DNA from 2 places in the Leuconostoc fallax genome. Region 1 is predicted to be linked to the other one. Evidence: riboswitches for the same ligand, from Rfam matches in the RefSeq annotation. Region 1 holds a riboswitch; the other holds the start of a gene.

Evidence for each region. A riboswitch is a leader RNA that binds a small molecule or an ion and turns the genes downstream of it on or off. The one in region 1 is predicted to bind thiamine pyrophosphate.
Region 2: it holds a riboswitch for thiamine pyrophosphate, as region 1 does, so the genes downstream of both, C5L23_RS04385 (ECF transporter S component) here and tenA (thiaminase II) in region 1, are expected to answer to the same signal.

Annotation. Positions count from the first base shown of each region.
Region 1 covers NZ_PUFI01000014.1:356,337-359,555, forward strand. The annotation lists gene thiD (bifunctional hydroxymethylpyrimidine kinase/phosphomethylpyrimidine kinase) at 1-759, opposite strand, end outside; gene tenA (thiaminase II) at 756-1,466, opposite strand; TPP riboswitch at 1,548-1,648, opposite strand; TPP riboswitch at 1,787-1,874, shown strand; gene C5L23_RS06005 (ECF transporter S component) at 1,990-2,571, shown strand; gene C5L23_RS06010 (ATP-binding cassette domain-containing protein) at 2,613-3,219, shown strand, end outside.
Region 2 covers NZ_PUFI01000014.1:13,029-16,247, reverse strand. The annotation lists gene pheS (phenylalanine--tRNA ligase subunit alpha) at 1-926, opposite strand, end outside; T-box leader at 998-1,199, opposite strand; gene C5L23_RS04390 (winged helix-turn-helix transcriptional regulator) at 1,212-1,580, opposite strand; TPP riboswitch at 1,736-1,826, shown strand; gene C5L23_RS04385 (ECF transporter S component) at 1,936-2,499, shown strand; gene C5L23_RS04380 (ATP-binding cassette domain-containing protein) at 2,506-3,219, shown strand, end outside.

The DNA of each region.
Region 1 (3,219 bases):
ATGGCCAACAATAATATCTTGTTGAATGATTGTTTCGATAAAAGACTTCCCAAAACGAATTGCTGATGGGATGGTATCGCCTTTAGCCAGCGCGCTAGCAATGGCTGAAGATAAAGTGTCGCCTGTACCATGTGTTCGAATTGTGTCAACCTTTGGACTTGCCATCCAAAAGTCAGTCCCGTCTGATAGTAGTACATAGTCAGAAATAATATCACTGTCTTGATGGCCACCTTTGATGATGACGTTTTTAGCCCCCATACTAGCAATTTTTTTAGCTGCAGTACGTGTATCTTCATGATTTTTGATTGTCATATTAGTAATGGCTTCTGCTTCAGGAAGATTAGGTGTCACAATAGTCGCTAAGGGAATGAGATCATGAATGACAGAATCTATAGCATCTTTAGATAATAAACGTGTACCGCCCTTGGCAACCATGACAGGATCAACAATTAGTGGTTGTATATGATATTTTTTAATATTTTGCACAACACAGGCAACGTGTTCAGCATCAGCTAGCATACCGGTTTTGGCCGCTTTAATATCAAAATCCTCATAGATAGAGGCGAACTGCGCATCCACCATATCGGTGGGGAGTGCAAAGGCTTTTTGCACGTCCAGCGTGTTTTGAGCGGTAACCGCAACAACCACATTAGTACTAAATACATGGCAAGCTTGCATTGTTTTAATATCAGCTTGAATACCAGCACCACCACCCGAATCGGTGCCGGCAATCGTTAGCGCTTGAGGATATTGTTTCATGATTGTTGTGCCTCGGGTTGACTAATGATTGATTTAAAATGCCAATCTTGTTGATAGAAAGCCTGTTCCCAGAATTGCCACTCTAGTTCACAACTCTTTAGGAAAAATTGTTTTGCCTGAGTTCTTTGCTCAGATGTTGCTTCTGAAGCGAGGCGGTCGATCCAGCTAAAGACCCGTTTTGATAAGGATTCATCAGCGTCATTTTCCGTACCGGCATAAAAATCAATCCAACTTTTAAATGGATTATCATCAGTGTTAGCGTTTTGAGCAACTTGTTGACGGGCGATTTCACCGTAAGTCCAAGGGCAAGGCAGAAAGGCAGCCAGAATATTCATGAGAGAACCCGTGTCAGCTGCTCGATACATATGTGATTCATATAAATAGGCTTTGGGTGCTGGGGTAGCGTGTTGTAAATCTTCGTACTGAACACCTGCCACATCGCAAAAGACATGATGGGGATGTATTTCACTATTCAAAATAAAATCAATTGAATTGGCAAAAAAGGTCATTTCATTACGATCGGTTAGTTTTGTAATAGCATTAGCATAAATTTTAATGAATTCACTTAAGTACTGATAATCTTGCTGTACATAAAAAATAAGTGCCGCTTTGTCGACGTGCCCATTTGTAATACCTTGTACAAATGGATGTTTGTGAATTTCCGCCATAATAGGCGCTGCTGCTAGTTTTAGTTCATCTGAAAACATAAATCCTCCTAGCTGCCACTAGTAGAATACAAATAAAAAACCTTCTTTACCTAGGTGAAATCTAAGTAAAAAAAGGTATCTTTTATCAGAATACCACTTTCCTACGCTAGTATTGACTAGATCAGGTTCAAAGGGATTGACTTTACATCATCTCAGCCAAAATGGCACCCCTAGTGGACAGCATATTATTATTTTTAATGACGTTAGCATAGCATAACTTCATCATTTATTGCAAATACTTTTCTGAACGATTTTGAATGGAAGGATAAAAAAGTTCTTGATTTAGGAAAAAGGATAACTTATACTAACGTCGTAGTTAAATTATTTATCTGGGGTACCGTAAGGTTGAGATAATACCCATTGAACCTGTAGGTTAATACCTGCGAAGGAAGATAAGCTAGATTGGTTTTTAGTGCCGTCTGTTGCATTTTTCTTTTGCAATAGATGGCTTTTTACGTTGATTTAGTCATCGGGCAATTTATTGATACATAAGGACCTCTTTCTCTAGGAGGAGTAGGAGATTATGGAAAATTCAGAAGCAGTACAAACATCAAGGGCGTACAAATGGTCACTTAGAGAAGTCATTTTGATGGCTTTAATCGGGATTGGATTCGGTGTCATTTATTTTATTATGGATCCGATTTATGCAGCGCTAGATGCGGTGTTAGTCCCAATGGGACTACATCCCTATGCAATTGCTATTACAATCGGGCCATGGATGATGGCTGCGCCATTAGCGAGTTACTTACTTAAAAGAGTAGGTGCTGGCTTGATTGGTGAAATATTAGCAGCCACTGGTGAAGCTTTATTGGGTGGCTATTGGGGTGTTGCGACAATTATTTCAGGATTTATTCAAGGGATTGGTTCGGAACTTGGTTTTACATTAACGGGTTATAAAAGTTGGAAATTAGGATTGATTTTATCAACATTAACGGGAACTGCCGTAACCTTTTTTTGGTCATTGTTTCATGATGGCTACCTACAATTGAATATAGGTATGTTAATTGGTTTGTTTATTGTGCGTTGGATTTCAGTTGGCTTTTTTGCAGGCGTATTAGTTTACTGGATTGTTCGCTTATTAGAAAAGTCAAAATTGTTGAAGTGAACGTTGGTATTGAATGTGATTAAAGAAAGTTGACTGTAGGTATGAAATTAGAAACACATCAGCTAAGTATTCAATATGACAATCAAATTATTTTGAAGGACGTTGATTTTGAGCTGGAGAGTAAGCAATTTGCTTTGTTAGTTGGCCCTTCGGGATGTGGGAAATCGACTTTAATGATGGCACTTGCCGGTCTGTATCCAAAATACGGCGGGGTGTTAAGTAGTGCAGTGACATTAGATGGTCTTGCTGTTCACTCGATAAAAGCGAATCAACGCGCGCCACAAATCGCTATATTATTTCAACATCCTGAACAGCAGTTTGCGATGGACAATGTTAGAGATGAAATGATTTTTGCACTCGAAAATTTGTCGTTAGCTGCAGAAGAAATAGATAAACGAATTGATCAAGCGCTTCAATCGGTTGGTATAGCGTCATTGCAGCACCGCCAGTTGTCACAGTTATCGGGTGGTGAATTACAAAAAGTTGCACTTGCTGAAACATTAGCATTAGGTGCTGAAATAATTTTATTAGATGAACCATTTGCGGCAGTTGACCCGATACATCGTCGAGAATTACAGTTGGTACTCAAAAAATTAGTCGACGAAGGACACGGCATTTTAGTATCCGATCATGATAAAAGTAATTATG
Region 2 (3,219 bases), 340 kb from region 1:
GAATACTTAGTACTATCCACACCATCCATCTTCAAAACGTTTGGATGTGTCATACCAGCACCTAGTACTTCAATCCATTCAATATCCTCTGGTCGCGTGTCAGGTGTTACTTCATTCCATGACACATCAACTTCAACACTCGGCTCAGTAAAAGGGAAATATGATGGGCGTAAACGAATTTGATGCTTTTCACCAAACAGTTCTTGAGCAATTGACAAGAGTGTTCCCTTTAAATCAGCCATTGTGATATTTTCACCGACAACCAATCCTTCAATTTGATGGAATTGATGTGAATGCGTCGCATCATCTGTATCACGACGATAAACCTTACCCGGGCTAATCATTTTGAGCGGTCCTTGGCTAAAATCATGCTTTTCTAAAACACGAGATTCAACGGGGGATGTTTGCGTGCGCATTAATATTTCCGGTGTAATATAAAATGTATCTTGCATATCACGTGCTGGATGATCTTTTGGCAAATTCAAACGCTCAAAATTATAATGATCCGTCTCAATTTCGGGTGCATCTACGGTATCATCAACGACTTTAAAACCAAGGCCAATAAAATGATCTTCGATTTCATCAATAATCTGTTGCAAAACATGCGGTTGCCCGACGCGACGTGTACTACCAGGTAATGTGACATCTAATTTTTCAGTTGCTAATTGCTGATTTAGTGTAATAGCCTCTTGCTGTGCTTTTTTTTCGGCTAATAACTGCGTAATAACCTGTCGCACATGATTACCAACTTCACCAACCTTTGGCTTCTGTTCAGGGCTAACATCCTTCATCCCTTTGAGCAATGTTGTGAGTTGACCTTTTTTACCAAGAAAAGAAATTCTTAGCTTTTCTATGTCATTACCACTAGCATTAATATTTTCAATGGCAATTTTTTCTAATTGCTGTAATTCCTCTATTAGGTTCATTGCTTATCTCATCTTTCTAACATTCTAAAATGAATACCGACAAAAAACGTCCCATGTTTCCAATGATGAAAACATGGGACGTTATCTATCGTGGTACCACCCAACTTTTAACCGATAAATGATCGATTTCTTTCACATTCTTAACGCGAATAAACGTCTGGTGTTAACCAAATGACTCCTGGCTGAAATTCAGTAATCATTAGTGTGACTTTTCACCATATCATCACTCTCTGAAACTAATATCATACTTACTAGGCCAATCTTTGTCTCTTAATAACTAGTATATCATTTTTTAATTTCTTCGTCACCATGGCAATCATCCGTAACATGATTCCAATCATCTGACCATTCATGTATTGCTTTCATGATTGGCCGCATTGCTTCCCCACGTTCTGTCAGTTTATACTCAATAAGATTTGAATCATCATATGTAACACGATTGACCAGGTTGTCTGCTTCTAGTGCTTTTAGTCTCTCTACTAATACACGGTCTGAACAACCTGGAATTGCTCTAGAAATCTCCAAAAATCTTCTTGGCCCGCTGACAAGCAATGCCTCAATAATCATACCGTTCCATTTACGCCCCAATATTTCAAAGGTACATAAAAAATTACGACACAATAAATTTTCTGTGTGTTTCGCTAACTTCGCCATTGTATCCTTTTCCCTCATGAATTTGTTTATATCATAACATACACTAAATATGATACGACAAGTAAACGTTTCCATTCGCACAAATTTCTGTATTATATAAAATATAGCTAAGTATTGCAAATTTTAACAGCGCTTGATACACTTAAATCGTTGAATCAAACAAGCTGGGGTGCCGTTATGGCTGAGAAAATACCCATTGAACCTGATCTATTTTATGTTAGCGTAGGAAGCTTAGTTTGTTTACTCGTAAGATAAGTAGACAATACCCGGTACACTAACATGTGTGTCGGGTATTTTATATATCAAGAGACAAAGGCTCTTTGATTCTCCAATATTATAAATGGAGGTTTGTTTTATGCAAACTGTATCAGAAAGTAAGCACACTTGGAGCTTACGAGACGTTATTTTTCTAGCGATTATCGCAATATTCTTTGGTGTGATTTATCAACTTTGGAGCTTTGCCTACTACGCAATAGCCGCAACACCATTAAAACCATATGCTAATGATTTAACTATTGGTGTTTGGTTAATGGCCGGTCCATTAGCTGGTGTCTTGTTAAAAAGAATCGGTGCCACTGTTATTGCTGAAATTTTAGCTGCGGCTGTTGAAATGATGCTATTTTCAAGTTGGGGTGCTGCTAATTTGATTGCTGGTTTTGTACAAGGTATTGGTAACGAACTTGGATTTGCGATGACTGGTTATAAGAATTGGTCAAAACTTGGATTGCTGCTATCTAGTATTATGGCAACAATTGTGACATTTGGCTGGGATTGGTTTCAAAGTGGTTACAGTGCTTATCATTTTGGCATGATTGTGACATTATTCATTATTCGTTTCATTTCGATTGGTTTCTTTGCTGGAATTCTTGTGTATTGGATCAGTCAGCTTGTTGCCAAAACGAATCTATTAAAGCACTAAATCATTATGACAACATTAGCTGTTAATCATCTAAGCTTTGCTTATGAATCCAATCAACCGAATATTTTAAATGATATCACGCTATCTCCAAAACCCAGTACCTTCAATCTCCTCATTGGTCCCTCTGGTAGCGGTAAATCAACATTACTAAAAAGTATGGCTGGTCTGTATCCTAAATATGGTGGCTATGTTACCGGCGGCACAATATTATTAAATAACCATGATATTAGTACCTTAGCACCCTTTGAACGCGCTAAACGTGTGGCATTACTTTTCCAAAACCCTAGCCGTCAGTTTGCGATGCGTACAGTTAAGGAGCAGTTAATTTTTGCTCTTGAAAATATCCAGATGCCAGTAAATGAAATTACACCACGTGTGAATCAAGTCATTGCTACTTTACGCTTAGAGCCATTACTCGAGCGTGATTTAATCACACTTTCCGGTGGTGAACAACAACGCGTAGCATTAGCTACTGTTCTTGCTTTGGATAGTGACATTATTTTGTTAGATGAGCCCTTTGCTAACGTTGATGCTACATCTCGATTAGCCATCCTAAAAGACCTGCATGAATTGCAAAAAAATGAGGGTAAAACAATTTTTATATCTGATCATGATTGGACAGGTTATCATGACATTGTCGATCACTTGTTTGAATTGGATATTGCAACCAAAAATATTGCTGAAATTGATAAACATCATTTACTGCAAGTTGAGACAGCA